2 regions of the Pedobacter sp. WC2423 genome follow, and region 2 is predicted to be linked to the other one. Evidence: riboswitches for the same ligand, from Rfam matches in the RefSeq annotation. Region 2 holds a riboswitch; the other holds the start of a gene.

Region 1 (8,538 bases), 1.0 Mb from region 2:
CTGTCTCTTAATAACTCCAGCTCATATTCTTTCCAGCCCAAAACGGCTTTTTCTACTAATACTTCGTGTGTTGGAGAAGCTTCAAGACCACGTTTCAATGCAGCATCAAACTCTTCTTTCTTGTGCACGAAACCACCACCTGATCCACCCAGTGTATAAGAAGGACGGATAACCAGCGGATAGCCAATTTCCTGTGCAGCTTCTTTACCTTCAAGGAAAGAGTTTGCAATTTTTGAGGGTGCAACACCCACACCTATATCTACCATTAACTGGCGGAAAGCTTCTCTGTTTTCTGTTTTTTCAATTGCAGCAACATCAACGCCAATTACTCTAACGCCATGTTTTTCCCAAACACCACGCTCTTCAGCTTCCTTACAAAGGTTTAAGGCAGTTTGCCCTCCCATTGTTGGTAATACAGCATCAATTTTCCGCTCTATTAAAATCTGCTCAATAGAGTCTACCGTTAAAGGTCTGAGGTAAACATGGTCTGCAATGATCTTATCGGTCATAATCGTTGCAGGATTGGAGTTTATAATAGAAACTTCAATTCCTTCTTCTTTTAAGGATAAGGCAGCTTGGGATCCGGAGTAATCAAACTCACAGGCTTGGCCAATAATAATAGGTCCGGAACCGATAATCAATACTGAACGTATGGAGGTGTCTTTAGGCATAAGGCTTTAAAAAAGTCTAAAGTGTTTTGTTAAAAAATGTTCGTCTTGTATGACTGATAGCTGGGCGAGATTTTACGTGCTATTGCTAAAGAATCCCGACTGTTCTGTCGGGATGCAAAGATACATCATTAGCGCGTAATAATTAAGCTTTTTAAAAGAAATTATTAAATAAAGTCAGTAATAATTGCAGTTAAAAAATGGGATTATTAAACTCCGGAAGCGTTTTGATTTCTATTAGCGTACTTTGAACAACTTTTATGCGTTAATTAGAAAATACCTGACGCTGTTATACCTTATAAAACGATGAAGAAATTATTATTTACAGTCTTTGCTGCTGTTATCTTATTAAGCGGATGCGGAACTGTTCAATCCATTATCAAATCCAGTTTCCCATATACTGCTACCCTGGTTATTCCCAAATCTTCAAAATCAGATACAGTAGCTTCTGTGACCAGTACCGCCGGCAGCTTTGACGAGGTAATAGGCAATCAGAGTGGAAATGATTATGTCAGGGATATCAGAATTGCATCTGCAAGGATTATTGCTTCCGATCCGAATGATAAAAGCATGGGTATGTTTAAATCCATTAAAATTTTTATTTCCAACGGAAACAGTGGCGAAGTCATGGTCGCCTCAAGAAATGACGTATCAGAACATATCGGGTCTTCTTTGGTCCTGGACATTGACAATTCACGTTTTGTTGATAAGTTCATTAAAGGCAACAGCCTGAAAGTGCGATTGGAATATGTATTAAGAGAAAATTTAACCACAGATGTGAGTGTCAGAACTTCTTTGAGCTTCAGCTCTTCACCTGCCAGTAAAAATTGATCATAACCTCAGTATCAGGTATTCTTTTGTTTAGTTTAAAAATACCGCCTGGGATGTTCATCTCTGCCGGATTTTTTTACATTTGACCCATGGTAGCTCTAGTTGATGTAGTCAGGGAAAGTATTATTCATTTTTTTAAGATAACAAGCCGGCTGGAATGGTGTGGCGTCATTACAGGAACACTTTGTGTATGGCTGGCAGCAAAAAATAATATTCTGAACTGGCCTCTTGCTATTATCAGTGTACTGATTTATATTTTTATCTTTTTTGAAAGAAAATTATACTCAGACATGGGTTTGCAAGTCTATTTCTTAGTAACCAATGCCTATGGCTGGTATTTCTGGAGTAAAAACAGTAATAACCCTGAATCTTCCAGACCAGTCAGCTTGATTACAAACAAGGAGATAGCTTTATCTGCGCTGGCAGTCCTCCTGCTGACTATTCTCCCCGGTACTTTACTGCATTACTTTACTAAGGCATCTTATCCATTTCTGGATAGTTTTTGTACGGCATGCAGCCTGGTCGCTCAAATATTCCTCGCCAGAAAAGTATTGCAAAACTGGCTGATCTGGATTTTTGTTGATATCATTTACGTGGGCATTTATATTTCAAAAGACCTTTATGCTACTGCAATTATGTATGCTTTATATGTTTATATCGCCTGGGTGGGTTACCAGGAATGGAAAAAATCAACAGTGGAAACAGAAATTACATTGAAAAGTCATGACTAAAAAAATAGCTATCGTTGGCCCTGAAAGTACAGGAAAGTCAACACTCACAAAATTACTGGCCAAACATTACCATACGCTTTGGGTACCTGAGTTTGCAAGGTATTATTGTGCGGCATTAACAGCTCCTTGTACCATGCAGGATGAAGTTAATATGTTTCATGGACAACAGGCACTTGAAGAATCGATCCTGGCTATTGCAGAACAGGAGCTGATTTTCTGTGACACCACATTTTTAACGGTTAAAATATGGAGCGATGAGATGCTGGGTGAGACTCCTCAGCTTGTACTGGATGCGCTGCCATTGAGAACCTATGATCATTACTTACTGCTGAATATTGATTTGCCATGGCAGGAAGATCCGCAGCGCGATTTTCCGCATATGCGCGAACATTTTATGGCGATATGGCATAAAGAATTGAAAAACCTTGGTGCAGACTATGTTGTGATTAGCGGCATTGAAGACAGATTACAAAATGCGATTACAGCAATAGATAAATTTTTGGAAACAAAATAAGCATACGAAATGAACGAAACAGAATTTTTAGACTATTGTAAAAGTCAGCTAACCGGCCCGATTAAAGATGAAGATATCATTACGATGTTAACCGCCTGGGGAAGTATCAAATATTCACAAGGATATACGAATGCACAAAGCGAGAAAGAAGATATAGAATAGCGGTACATGTGTTGTTAAATTGCTATATCTAAAATATTTTATACATTTGCCGATATCAAAAGGGGTGCCTTGTTTTGTAAAAAACACAAAGACAGGCTGAGATCATACCCATTATTTGAGCGCTTAATTGATTTCACGCGATTCAAATATGCACCTGATCCGGGTAATGCCGGCGGAGGGATTGGAGTTATGGAGTTTAATTATGTTGTATTAGCCCTATGTACAACAGGTTTTACTAAAAAAACAGTAGCAAATTGAAAACATTATTGATCGCAGTTATAGCTGTGTTCCTTTTACCAGTATTTGCCAGCGCGCAATTCACAATTTCGGGATCAGTTTCCGAAAAAACAAAACAGACCAGTTTACCAGGAGCAAGTGTCAGCTTAAAAAACACTAATATTGGTTCCAGCAGCAATGCTCAGGGAGCATATGAGCTTAAAAATGTTAAAGCGGGTAAGTATGTGCTGACCGTAAGTTTTGTTGGTTATGAAACACAGCACAAAACTATTGAAGTCAATGGAGATCAGCATATCGATTTCACCCTGGAGCCTTCAGCATATCTTGCAGATGAAGTTATTGTCATGGCGACAAGGGCTACAGAAAAGTCAGGTACGACTTATAAGAATGTCAGCAAATCTGATATTGAAGCCAATAATTTCGGACAGGATTTACCTTTCATCATCAACAATACGCCAGGTGTGGTGGTTACTTCTGATGCAGGAACCGGAGTAGGTTACACAGGTATCCGGATCAGGGGGAGTGATGCGACAAGGGTCAACGTTACAGTTAACGGAATTCCTTTAAATGATGCGGAAAGTCAAGGTTCATTCTGGGTAAATATGCCTGATTTTGCTTCCTCAGTAGAGAGTATTCAGATTCAGCGTGGCGTGGGAACTTCTACAAATGGTGCAGGTGCCTTTGGCGGAAGCCTGAACATACAGACCTCTGCACCAGGTTTAGAACCTTATGCAGAAGTTAACAGTACCTATGGTTCTTTCAACACTTTAAAAAACACAGTGAAAATCGGAACAGGATTGATTGATAATAAATTCAGTTTTGATGGCCGTTTGTCCCGGATACAATCTGATGGTTTTGTAGACCGTGGCGCATCCTTATTAAAATCTTATTTCCTGTCTGGCGCCTATCATGGCAAAACTGATCTGTTACGGATCAATGTCTTTTCTGGTTCAGAGAAAACTTACCAGTCCTGGAATGGTGTTCCCGAATCGAAGTTAAGAGGTGATGTGCAGGGGATCAATGATTATATCGCAAGAAATGAGATAACCGGAGCTGATGCGACAAACTTATTAACTGCAGATAACAGGAAGTACAATTCATTCTTATACAAAGATCAAAATGATAACTACTGGCAGGATCATTACCAGGTATTGTATGCGAAACAGTTTAATGACAGGTTCTCTTTTAATGGGGCCTTACATTACACTTATGGAAGAGGCTATTATGAAGAGTTTAAAGCAAAACAAAAATTTGCCGATTATGGCTTAGAGAACCCGATTATTAACGGCGCACCAGTATTGATAACGGATCTTGTCCGCAGACGCTGGTTAAACAATAATTTTTACGGCGCAACTTACAGTTTCAATTACAAAGCGTCTTCTCAACTCAATTTCACAGTAGGTGGTGCTTATAACCAATACCGCGGGCAACATTACGGGCAAATCAACTGGTCACAAACCTCTTCGAACCTGAATAACTCTGATCATTATTATGATGGAGACGGAAATAAAAATGATTTCAATATTTTTGCGAAGGTTTCTTACAGCCCAGTTGAAAAACTGAACTTATTTGCAGACCTGCAATACAGAAGATTGAATTACGATATCACAGGTAATGACAATGATTTATTGCCTTTAAATATCCATGATAAGCTGAACTTCTTCAATCCTAAACTTGGTGCATCTTACTTTTTAAATCCAAAAAGCAATCTCTATGCTTCTTTAAGTATTGCCAACAAGGAGGGTAACCGCGATGATTATGTGAATGCAAATGTGGGTACTCTTCCACATCCTGAAAGGTTGTATAATGCAGAAGCCGGATACCGGATCAAAGATGCACAATACAGTGCGGGCGTAAACGTATATGGCATGTTCTACAAAGATCAGCTGGTAGTTACCGGAAAGCTAAGTGATGTGGGTGCTCCGATCCGTCAGAATGTTCCTAACAGTTCCAGAATTGGAGTTGAATTTGATGGATCCTATACTTTAAGCCGTCATTTTCTGATGAATGCCAATGCTGCATGGAGCAGAAATAAAATTAAAGACTTCTCTGAGTTCATTTATAATTATGATACGAAAAAAGAGGATACCTACAATTACACGAATACTACTATTTCTTTTTCACCGGATGCGGTATTATTCGGGGAGCTGGTTTATAAACCGTTTACCAGTTTCGCTGTAGCTTTACAAAGCAAGTACGTGAGCAAACAGTATATGGACAATACACAGAATGAAGGCAGAAAGTTGAATGGGTACTGGGTAAACAATGTCCGTTTAGGTTATGATTTCAGCTTTAAAGGGGTGAAAAATATGAACATCGGTTTACTGGTTAACAACATTCTGGATAAAAAGTATGAGAGTAATGGATATACCTATGGATCTTATAGTGGTGGTAACCGTGTAACAGAGAATTTCTATTTCCCGCAGGCAGGAACCAACTTATTATTATCCTTAAATGTTAAGTTTTAAGATTTAACTTTAGAAAATTTTAATAAGATATAAACTCATGAAAAAATTCATCGAAAAGCTTCAGTTTATCACACATGATATTGATGCCTTAACGCATATTGAACAGGCACAAATTGCTTGTGAAGCAGGCGCCAAGTGGGTTCAATACCGTTGTTTGACTAAGGATGACGAAGCTCTTTTAAAGGATATTCATGCCATCGCAGAAATTTGTGATGACTGGGGCGCAACACTGATTGTAACCAATCACATTCATTTGAACAGAAAAGCAGATATACAGGGTTTTCATATCGAAGACATGGATGCCGATTTCAGTGCATTGCGTGAGCAGTTAGGAGAAGACATTACTATTGGCGGTTCTTCCAATACCTTAGAAGGATTACTCAGGTTAGCCAGAGAAGGCGCCGATTATGCAGGCTGTGGTCCGTTCAGCCATACGGATACGAAGCCGAATAATGCTCCATGGTTAGGCCTGGAAGGTTATGCAAAAATTGCTTCAGCTTTAAAAGAAAAAGAAATTGATCTTCCGGTATTAGCTGTCGGTGGTGTAAAATTAACTGATGTAGAAGCTTTACTGGAAACAGGCATCTTTGGAATTGCAGCTTCTTCTGCCATCAACCAGGCAGAAAACATGAAGCATGCTTATCAGGATTTCTATGATCTTGTAAAATAATTTATTAATGTCAAATATGGCTTTGTCATATTTGACATTACATTTCAAAAAGACTTGCTTATACTATACATTTGTTTCAAATCATTTTCCTTTGGACAGTCCCACAATTGTAGATAAACAAGATCCTTACGCCGCCCTGCGCTACAGGGAATTCAGATCTTTTCTTGGTATGCGTTTCTTTTTTACGTTTGCCTATCAGATGCAAGCTGTAATTATCGGCTTCCACATTTATCACTTAACGAAAGATCCGCTTGCTTTAGGGCTGGTTGGTCTTTGTGAAGCACTCCCCGCTATCGGGATTGCACTCTATGGAGGATATATTGCAGACAAATCTGAAAAAAGAGGGCTGTTACTGAAAATATTTCTGGGCGTTTTTATCTGCTCACTGATCATGCTGATTGCAACCTCCCCTCAAATGCATCCATATGTTCCGGAAAGTTATATCATCCCTATTATGTATTGCATGGTATTCGGAATAGGTATAGCCAGAGGGTTCTTTAGCCCGGCTACTTCTTCTTTAATGGCCATAACCATTCCCAGAGAACTTTATCCCAATTCCAGTACCTGGAACAGTTCTTCTTATATGGCCGCATCCATTTTGGGGCCTGCTGTTGGAGGACTGGTTTACGGCTTTTACGGAATCACGGTTACTTATACAGTAATCATCGCTTTTATACTGATCGCTTTAGTCTGTGTATTTTTCCTGAAATCACATCCGCCAAAATATATTCCTAAAGAAAGTATTATGAAAAGCCTGACAGAAGGCGTACAGTTCGTATTCAAGAGTAAAATGATGCTTGGTGCAATGAGCCTTGATTTGTTCTCCGTATTTTTTGGGGGCGCAGTTGCTTTATTACCTGTTTTTGCGAATGACATTTTAAAGGTAGGTTCTGAAGGACTCGGTTTTATGCGCGCAGCAGCTTCGGCAGGCGCAGTACTGACCATGCTGGTCATGACCAGGGTCTCCCCGATGAACAAACCCTGGAGGAACCTGCTGGTAGCTGTAGTTGGCTTCGGCACAAGTATTATCTGTTACGGCCTTTCTAAGAACTTCTATCTGACTTTAGTGTTCCTGTTCATGGAAGGCGCATTTGATAGCGTCAGCGTCCTGATCCGGTCTACAATCATGCAATTACTGACACCCGACCGTATGCGTGGCCGGGTATCAGCTGTAAATAGTATGTTTATTGGTTCTTCTAACGAAATCGGTGCTTTTGAATCCGGGCTTACTGCAAAGTTAATGAGAACTGTTCCGGCAGTGGTGTTTGGTGGCTGCATGACTATAATCATCGCAGGTATCACTTATACCAAAACTAAAAGTCTGCTTGGCCTCACCTTACAGGATATTCACGAAGAAACAGTTTAAGCTTTATCTTTCTCCTACCTGCTGTCTCCACATAGCATAATACAGTCCTTTCTCTTCTAAGAGGTCTGCATGTTTGCCCTGTTCGATGATATGACCCTTTTCAAGTACATAAATCCGGTCTGCATGACGGATTGTTGATAACCGGTGTGCAATCAGTATCGTGATATGATTCGTAAATTCTGAAACTTCTCTGATCGTAGCAGTGATCTCTTCTTCGGTCAGGGAATCTAAAGAGGAAGTAGCCTCATCAAATACCAGGATATCTGGTCTGCGCAATAAAGCCCTGGCAATAGAGAGCCTTTGTTTTTCACCGCCGGATACTTTCACTCCACCTTCTCCGATCACCGTATCCAGTCCTTTGTCTGCCCGTGCTAAAAGCGTCTGACAAGCTGCCTGCTCCATCACGCGCAAACATTCTTCGTCTGTAGCTCCCGGACGGACAAACTGAAGGTTTTCCCTGATCGTACCGGAGAACAGCTGCGTATCCTGAGTCACAAAACCTATTTTTTCTCTCAGCTGATCCAGATCAATCTCTTTACTTGAAATACCATTATACAATACTTGTCCTACTTCTGGCTGATAAAGACCTACTAAAAGCTTCACTAAAGTCGTTTTTCCTGAACCTGATGGCCCTACAAAAGCAATAGTCTCTCCATCATTGGCTTTAAAATTAATTCCGTTCAGCGCATTTGTTTTTCCAGTAAGGTGTCTGAAATTTAATGCTGAAAATTCCAATGATTCAATTTTGTTCAGCACTTTAGGATTTAAAGGCTTCTTGTCAATTGGTGTACTCAGTATCTTTTTGAAATTACCCAGAGAAACTTCTGCTTCTCTCCAGGAAAGAATGACATTACCTAATTCCTGCAAAGGTCCAAAAAGGAAAAATGAATA
Region 2 (8,538 bases):
TTCACATAGGCACTTGCAGAGCCGGAAGAGGTGGCGATCGAAGCGACGAGTGCTGCACCGATTGCGTAGCGGATATCAACATGAAAAAATAGGGTCAGCAAGGGTATAATTACCACCCCGCCGCCTAAACCAGTTAGTGAACCAGCAAGTCCTGCAAGATAAGCCCCCAATAACAGGATCAGGGTAAAGGTTAAAATTGTCATGAGTTGTATGATTAATGATAGTTTTTAGTAATTGTTATCTAGTAAAGTTTTGATGAGCTGTTCTGCCGCGGCCTGATCCCTGTTCACAATCGCAGTTGCCAGTTCTTCATGCCATACCTGGCTCCTGGAAAAGTAGACCATATTTTGCTCTTTGCGTTTAGTGAAAAAATCGCGGATTACTGAGGTGAAGTTCTGATACAGGTCAATTAATACTTTGTTTTTTGAAGCTTTCGCAATGCTGACGTGGAATGCTATATCTGCGTCTGTGCATTTTTGCTGCTGATCGGTATCGATAGCTTTTTTTCGTTGCAAAAGATGATTTTGCATCGCAGCCAGATCTTCTTCAGTTCTGTTCAGACAGGCAAGTTTTACAATTTCTTTTTCGAGTAAGGAACGAACGGTATTAATTTCTTCAAAGTCTGCCCGGCGCAGACGCTGCGCAAGAGTTTCCTCTTTTATTTTTGAGGCGACAAAAGTACCTGAACCTTGCTGTACTTTAAGGATGCCGGAGATCGCAAGGGTTTTTATCGCTTCCCTGATCGTAGAACGGCCAACTTCATAACGTTCCATCAGTTCAGGTTCTGATGGGATTTTTGTGCCTTTTTTTAGTTTGCCAGAGGTGATATCGCTTTTGAGGGCAGCGATTACTTTGTCTGATAAATTGATTCTTTTCATCTGTGTTAGCTATTATCTTTCTTGTCAGATGGAGCCTTTGAGGGTTAAAATAATTATTGATCCTGGGGTTTAATAAGTATTTTAACCCTATCGCTTTCGTGAATTAAACATCTGATGTTTCAAAGGTATGTAATCGCATCATACATCTGATGTTTGTAATGTAAAAGTGACAAGAGAAGTTATGCTTTTTGAAGAGGATTTTTTAATAAATTTCTTTTCTTATTAAAAATGTTATAGGTTTACAAAAAACTTTAGGGGTGCCTTGTGCTGAGATATACCCTTTGAACCTGATGCAGTTAGTACTGCCGAAGGGAAAAGTAAGGCCACAACTATGTTGCTGGTTTTTCATTCCTTATACAGGTCATTCCTATCGTTATTAAAAATGAAAAGAATGGAAATTACTGTAAATCATCAAACTTATTCTATTGCAGGTTCATGTTCTGTAATACAACTTTTAACTGCAGTTTTGCAGGTTTCAGGAAGCGGTATTGCGGTGGCTGTTAATCAGTCAGTCGTCTCTAAATCTGACTGGTCTGTATACCATCTTCAACCCGGAGATCAGGTCATGCTCATCAAAGCAACTCAAGGAGGATAATCCATTAATTTCTGTTTGCAACCTAACAAAATCACATAACGATGAAAGTAGAAAAAATTCCAGATGGCCAGGTCATCAGCAGGGAGCCCTTCCCGGCTTCCCGTAAAGTTTTTGTAAAAGGCGAGCTTCATGCTATTGAAGTGGCCATGCGTGAAATCAGCCTTAGCGAAACCAAAATACATAATGGTTTTGGCCTGACAGAGAAAAATCCGTCCGTAACAGTTTATGATACCAGCGGGCCTTATACAGATCCGAATGCGCATATTGATGTTAAAGCGGGCTTGCCGCGAATCCGGGAACGTTGGGTGACCGATAGAGGTGATGTAGAAAAACTGGATCAGATTACCTCTGCTTATGGTGCACAGCGATTGGCAGATCCTTCACTAGATCAATTGCGTTTCTCTTTTCAGCATCAGCCATACCGTGCAAAAGCTGGACAGAATGTATCTCAGATGCACTATGCCAGAAAAGGGATCATTACTCCCGAAATGGAATATATCGCAATCAGAGAAAATCAAAGAATAGAACTTTGGAATAACGAAAAAGGGGAGCAGGCTGAAGCGATGAGCCATCAGCATGCAGGAAATAGCTTCGGTGCCAATACACCTAAGGGATTTATTACACCAGAATTTGTACGTCAGGAAGTAGCTTGTGGAAGAGCCGTTATTCCATCGAATATCAACCACCCTGAATCTGAACCCATGATTATCGGCCGGAATTTCCTGGTTAAGATTAATGCAAACATTGGTAATTCGGCAGTGACTTCCAGTATTGAGGAAGAAGTTGAAAAAGCGGTGTGGGCATGCCGCTGGGGTGCGGATACCATTATGGATTTATCAACTGGTAAGAATATCCATGAAACAAGAGAGTGGATTATCCGGAATTCACCAGTTCCAATCGGTACAGTTCCAATTTATCAGGCGCTTGAAAAAGTAAACGGTAAAGCAGAAGACCTGACCTGGGAACTGTTTAGAGATACATTAATTGAGCAGGCTGAGCAAGGAGTTGATTACTTTACTATCCATGCAGGCGTGTTATTAAGATATATCCCGCTGACCGCAAAAAGAATTACGGGTATAGTTTCAAGAGGTGGATCAATCATGGCAAAATGGTGCTTAGCACATCATCAGGAGAGTTTTCTGTATACACATTTTGAAGAAATCTGTGAGATCATGAAAGCCTATGATGTTGCCTTTTCATTAGGTGACGGATTAAGGCCTGGATGTTTGGCTGATGCCAATGATGCTGCACAGTTTGCAGAGCTGGAGACATTAGGTGAACTGACAAAAATTGCCTGGAAACATGATGTACAGACTATTATTGAAGGTCCTGGCCACGTACCGATGCACATGATTAAGGAAAATATGGAGAAACAGCTGGAACATTGCGGGGAAGCTCCATTTTATACTTTGGGCCCCCTGACTACAGATATTGCACCTGGATATGACCATATTACTTCAGCAATTGGTGCAGCTATGATTGGTTGGTACGGAACTGCGATGTTGTGTTATGTGACGCCAAAGGAACATTTGGGTTTACCAAATAAGAAAGATGTAAAGGACGGAGTAATCACTTATAAAATTGCGGCACATGCGGCAGATCTGGCAAAAGGACATCCCGGTGCGCAATACCGGGATAATGCTTTGAGTAAAGCCAGGTTTGAATTCAGATGGGAAGATCAGTTTAATCTTTCACTTGACCCGGATACTGCCAAAGAATTTCATGATGAAACACTTCCTGCGGATGGGGCTAAAATCGCTCACTTCTGTTCAATGTGCGGCCCGAATTTCTGCTCGATGAAAATCACGCAGGATGTAAGGGAATATGCTGTTAAACAAGGATTGGATGAAGCTGCAGCACTGGCGAAAGGTATGGAAGATAAATCGCGCGAATTCACAGCAAAAGGAAGTGAAATATATTTGTAAATGGAACTCATAGCCGTCACACGTCCGGATTATTTTCAGGGAGAGGGCGAATTGATTAATGCTTTGTTTGGTGCGGGGCTTCAATTGTTGCATCTCAGGAAACCGGAAAGTGAGGAGGCTGGATTTATGAAGCTGATGAAGGAGATCAATCCGGATTATTACCGGTCAATTTCTATTCATCAGCATCATGAGCTGGCAAACAGGTTTTCAATCCGCAGGCTTCATTATCCCGAAAAACTATGGAAGCTTACTGGCGCAAAAAAAAGAATAGAACTTTTTACCGATGGCTTTCATTTAAGCCGTTCTGTTCATGAATGGGGCCCGCCAGAAGATACTGCCTTTCTGGATTATGTTTTTTTTGGGCCAGTATTTAATAGTATTTCTAAAGTGGGTTATCAAAGTATAGTGGATAAGAATTTTAGTCTGACTGCTGTTCCCGAAGGGCTGAAGGTATTTGGTATCGGAGGGGTTACAGCAGCACTGTTTCAGGAATTACAGCGGATGAATTTTGACGGTGCCGTTGTTCTTGGGGCTCTTTGGAATCACCCGTCCGATGCAGTAAAAGAATTTGAAAAAATGATTAAATCATTATAAGATATGTTAATTGATCAGTTACATTATATATCGCAGCCCCCTGAAAATGGGACACACCTTACTGCGATTGAGAAAGTATTGCAGGCAGGTGGTCAATGGATACAATTGCGGGTTAAGGAGCAACCGGAAGATGTTGTACTTGAACTCGCTGTTCAGGCCAGTCGTTTATGCGAAAAGTACGGTGCAAAATTAATTGTAAATGACTATCCTGAACTGGCTTTGAAATCTGGCGCTTATGGAGTACATCTGGGTTTAAATGATATGCCTGTAGCGCAGGCAAGGGCTATTCTGGGAAAGGATAAGTGTATTGGCGGAACGGCAAATACTTTTGAAGATATATGCAGAAGGGTAGCGGAAGGTGCGGATTATATAGGTCTGGGGCCTTTCCGTTTTACCACGACCAAGCAAAATTTAAGCCCGGTACTTGGTCTTGGTGGTTATCAAAAGCTGATGGAACAAGTGCGTGCGGCCGGTATTCAATTACCCATTATTGCCATTGGTGGTATTACAACTCAGGATATTGCGCGTATTCTTCAAACAGGGATTTATGGAATTGCAGTCTCTGGTTTACTCACACAGGGTGTTGATCTGGCTGGAAATATTGGCTTGATCTATCAGAAATTAAACCTTAATTCAAAACAAACGATATGTTAACTATTGCAGATAAAGTATTTACCTCCCGTTTATTTACAGGGACGGGAAAGTTCAGCTCAGCAGAAATCATGGAGCAGGCGTTGCTGGCTTCTGGTTCGGAACTGGTTACTGTAGCCTTAAAAAGAGTTGATCTGAAGAATGAGGAAGACGATATATTGAGCAGGTTAAATTACCCGCAGCTTAACTTATTACCAAATACTTCGGGTGTAAGGAATGCGAAGGAAGCTGTTTTTGCAGCGCAGATGGCCAGAGAAGCTTTGCAGACCAACTGGATTAAGCTGGAGATTCATCCTGATCCTAAATATTTAATGCCTGATCCTATTGAGACGTTAAAAGCAACTGAAGAACTGGCGAAATTGGGTTTTATGGTGTTGCCGTATATTCATGCTGACCCGGTATTGTGCAAGCATTTAGAGAGTGCCGGTACTGCTGCGGTTATGCCTTTAGGTTCGCCAATAGGAAGTAATAAGGGGTTGAAAACTATTGATTTCCTTGAAATTATCATTAGTCAGAGTAATGTGCCTGTTATTGTGGATGCTGGAATTGGTGCGCCTTCGGATGCTGCAAAAGCTATGGAAATTGGCGCGGATGCAGTATTGGTGAATACGGCAATTGCTGTTTCCAGAGATCCGGTTAAAATGGCCGAAGCGTTTAAGATTGCAGTCATTGCCGGAAGGATGGCTTTTGAAGCTAAATTAGGATCTGTCAATTCATATGCTGTGTCAAGCAGCCCTTTAACTTCTTTTCTGGATGACTGATAATTTCACTACAATTTTTAATACTTATAGCTGGGAACAGACTAAGCAAAGTATATACGAAAAGACAGCACAGGATGTAGAGCGTGCTTTAGGGAATAGCAAACGGACTTTAGAAGATTTCAAAGCGCTGATTTCTCCTGCGGCAGCTCCGTATCTGGAACAAATGGCACAATTGAGCAGGCTGGCTACTTTAAAGCGTTTTGGTAAAGTGATGCAGTTATATGTGCCACTTTATCTTTCTAATGAATGTAATAATATTTGTACTTATTGTGGATTTAGCCTGGATAACAAGGTAAGGCGCAAAACGTTGTCTCCCATAGAGATTATGCAGGAGGTCGCAGTGCTGAAAGAAATGGGATATGATCATGTGCTGCTGGTTACTGGTGAGGCAAATCATACGGTGCATACGGAATATTTCAAAGGGGTACTGGAACTTTTACGTCCTCATTTTGCATTGATTTCAATGGAGGTACAGCCACTGGATACGGAGGATTATGAGATGCTGATTCCTTTGGGGTTAAATACGGTATTGGTTTATCAGGAGACGTATCACCGGGATGATTATAAAAAGCATCATCCGAAAGGAAAGAAATCGAATTTTGAATATAGGCTGGAAACGCCCGACCGGTTAGGAAAAGCGGGAGTGCATAAAATGGGGTTGGGAGTACTGATCGGATTAGAGGATTGGCGCACGGATTCGTTTTTTACGGCATTACATCTGGGATATCTGGAAAAGAAGTACTGGCAGACAAAGTATAGTTTGTCTTTTCCCCGGTTAAGGCCGTTTAGCGGAGGTCTGGAGCCTAAAGTTGAAATGTCTGACAGGGAGCTGGTACAGCTGATCTGTGCTTACAGGCTGTTGAATGAGGAGGTGGAGCTTTCTATTTCTACCAGGGAGTCGGTTGTATTTCGGGATCATATTATTGGTTTAGGGATTACTTCAATGAGTGCAGGGTCCAGGACGAATCCAGGAGGGTATGCGGTGGAACCGGAATCGCTGGAACAGTTCGAGATTTGTGATGAAAGGACGCCGGATGAGATTAAGGAAATGTTGAAGGAGAAAGGGTATGAGGCGGTGTGGAAGGATTGGGATAAGCTTCTCCAATAAAAAAACACCTATACTATGTTCGGGCGACATTGCCGTCGCCGAAAAGGCTCGGAACGAATGCCCTTCACATTAGTATAGGTGTTTTTTTTCTATGTCCAAACGGGGGAAGTGGTTGGGAAAGAAAGAAAGAAAGAAAGAAAGAAAGAAAGAAAGAAAGAAAGAAAGAAAGAAAGAAAGAGCAGAAGTGTGCAGGTTGCTTTCTTCGTCCGCCCCAACTTGATGTCGCATTCTGCGGCATCAAGTCTGCAAACCCCTGCTCATTCAGAAAAAATATTGTTTTGAGGGAGTACAGATAGTTTTTTTAGAAGAATTTTTATCTTGCTTTATGTTGTTAAAGAGAGATATTGAAGAGTTATTTGGGAGTTTTGTGAAAAGAAAAATCATAGTTTTACTTCAGGAGTTGGAATCACTTTTGGATGAAGGAAGAACCGGCGAGGAATTAGAGGGGAGTGTTAAAGTGGGGCTTGATTCTATTCATCTGCTGATTTTTGATTTGTACCCCTACGAATTATTCTAGTAATATAAGATTGTTTATCTTTTAGATGCGTTGATCACAATCGCCATTGTAATACCCAGTGTCAGGACAATAATAATAAATATCCACATAGCTATGGCATCATTCCTGGTGTTTTTCCCTCTGATATGATCTTTAGACCAGTCGAAAAAATCTCGTTTTAATTTTTTATCTTCTTTAATTGGTTTATTATCCATATTCAAAGCTATAAGAATAAATTCGGTGAAGCTTCATAATCCCTTTTTAAGTGAGTCGTCTGATTAGCTTTTTGTAACGTAAAATTCTTAAATTCGCGACATGAATTTAATAGACTTTACACTTCCTGAAATAGTTTTCTTAGAGCCAAGTGAGCATCTTGAAGATGAAATGGGAGGCCGCACAGTGATACAGCATACAGGCTCCCACACCATCATGGAAGTTATAGCAACGGATGAGGTTGAGGGGCTTAATTTTAAAGCCGGGACCAAAACTTATGAGTTTGAATACCTGAACATTTATGGGGTTGTCGAAAATCATATATTCGCAGTGCATTTTACTTTGAATGAAGGAGATTTGACTGATGTATTTAAACAATGCGCAGAATGGTACAGAGCTTATTTGAGCTGGGAAGATAGAAACATCCTGGAAGATGAAGAATAAGAGCTGAAATCGAATATCCCTGTTTTAATAAATAAATTTTTTGTTATTGCGATTTTCCCGTTCTCTTTTATAGCCGCAGCCTATGAACAATATATTTCAATCTGACGCTTATACCTTATCAAAGGATAGAGTTACACAAGGAGCATTCCAGGCTATTGCACTTTCTCCGGCAGCGTTACATTCTAATTATCAAAGTCCGGTTAATCTGGACATTAGTCCGGATTTATCATTCAAATTCAGTATCAATGGTAAAGACAATGAGATGATTTCTGGGAAAAACCATCAAATCAGTATTATTGCCGTTAATGGAAAATTTGAAACTCCTGTTATTCGCTTTGGTCAGCAATTAAAAGAACCGCAATCAAAAGGTGTATTTCTTCGGCCGGACACTCAATTCACCATTAAACTTGATATGCGTGAAGTACTGGATGCTTTTGCTTCCAAAGGTTTTTACAGCACTTATGATGGAACAAAGATCTATAAAGCTGACTTCAAAGGCGTTTTTGTAGCTGGTAATATTAGTCCGCTGATCTGGGATTTTGATAACCTGAGCAATCATAAAGAACTGGAATTAAAAGATAGTGATGGTGACGGTATTTATACAGTTACGCTGGAAATGAATAAGGCGCAGGAGAAAAAAACTACGGTCTCTTCCTGGAAGTTATCAAAAGATATTTCCGCTTTCCCTCAGTATAAATCAGCTTTTCCAATGATGGATGCACTCTATAACCTCAGCTTAGAAGAGATGGAGAATGCAGTAGAGCCGGATAGTACCTTCAGAACAGGAAAAGAATGGGCAGGGGTATGGACAAGAGATATTAGCTATAGTATTATACTTTCTATGGCTACACTGCAACCTGAAGTTGCTCAGAA

Evidence for each region. A riboswitch is a leader RNA that binds a small molecule or an ion and turns the genes downstream of it on or off. The one in region 2 is predicted to bind thiamine pyrophosphate.
Region 1: linked by a shared signal. The riboswitch ahead of AB3G38_RS17485 (TonB-dependent receptor) and the one ahead of thiS (sulfur carrier protein ThiS) in region 2 are both predicted to bind thiamine pyrophosphate.

What each region holds. Positions count from the first base shown of each region.
Region 1 covers NZ_CP162005.1:4,193,006-4,201,543, reverse strand. Annotated here, with positions in the region: gene carB (carbamoyl-phosphate synthase large subunit) at 1-671, opposite strand, end outside; gene AB3G38_RS17505 (hypothetical protein) at 975-1,499, shown strand; gene pnuC (nicotinamide riboside transporter PnuC) at 1,589-2,230, shown strand; gene AB3G38_RS17495 (AAA family ATPase) at 2,223-2,744, shown strand; gene AB3G38_RS17490 (hypothetical protein) at 2,754-2,906, shown strand; TPP riboswitch at 2,957-3,104, shown strand; gene AB3G38_RS17485 (TonB-dependent receptor) at 3,161-5,611, shown strand; gene AB3G38_RS17480 (thiamine phosphate synthase) at 5,649-6,281, shown strand; gene AB3G38_RS17475 (MFS transporter) at 6,373-7,647, shown strand; gene AB3G38_RS17470 (ABC transporter ATP-binding protein) at 7,651-8,538, opposite strand, start outside.
Region 2 covers NZ_CP162005.1:5,228,978-5,237,515, forward strand. Annotated here, with positions in the region: gene AB3G38_RS21870 (sulfite exporter TauE/SafE family protein) at 1-203, opposite strand, end outside; gene AB3G38_RS21875 (FadR/GntR family transcriptional regulator) at 228-878, opposite strand; TPP riboswitch at 1,122-1,209, shown strand; gene thiS (sulfur carrier protein ThiS) at 1,270-1,473, shown strand; gene thiC (phosphomethylpyrimidine synthase ThiC) at 1,515-3,398, shown strand; gene AB3G38_RS21890 (thiamine phosphate synthase) at 3,399-3,992, shown strand; gene AB3G38_RS21895 (thiamine phosphate synthase) at 3,996-4,646, shown strand; gene AB3G38_RS21900 (thiazole synthase) at 4,640-5,404, shown strand; gene thiH (2-iminoacetate synthase ThiH) at 5,397-6,512, shown strand; gene AB3G38_RS21910 (hypothetical protein) at 6,838-7,029, shown strand; gene AB3G38_RS21915 (hypothetical protein) at 7,044-7,223, opposite strand; gene AB3G38_RS21920 (hypothetical protein) at 7,324-7,665, shown strand; gene AB3G38_RS21925 (glycogen debranching protein) at 7,748-8,538, shown strand, end outside.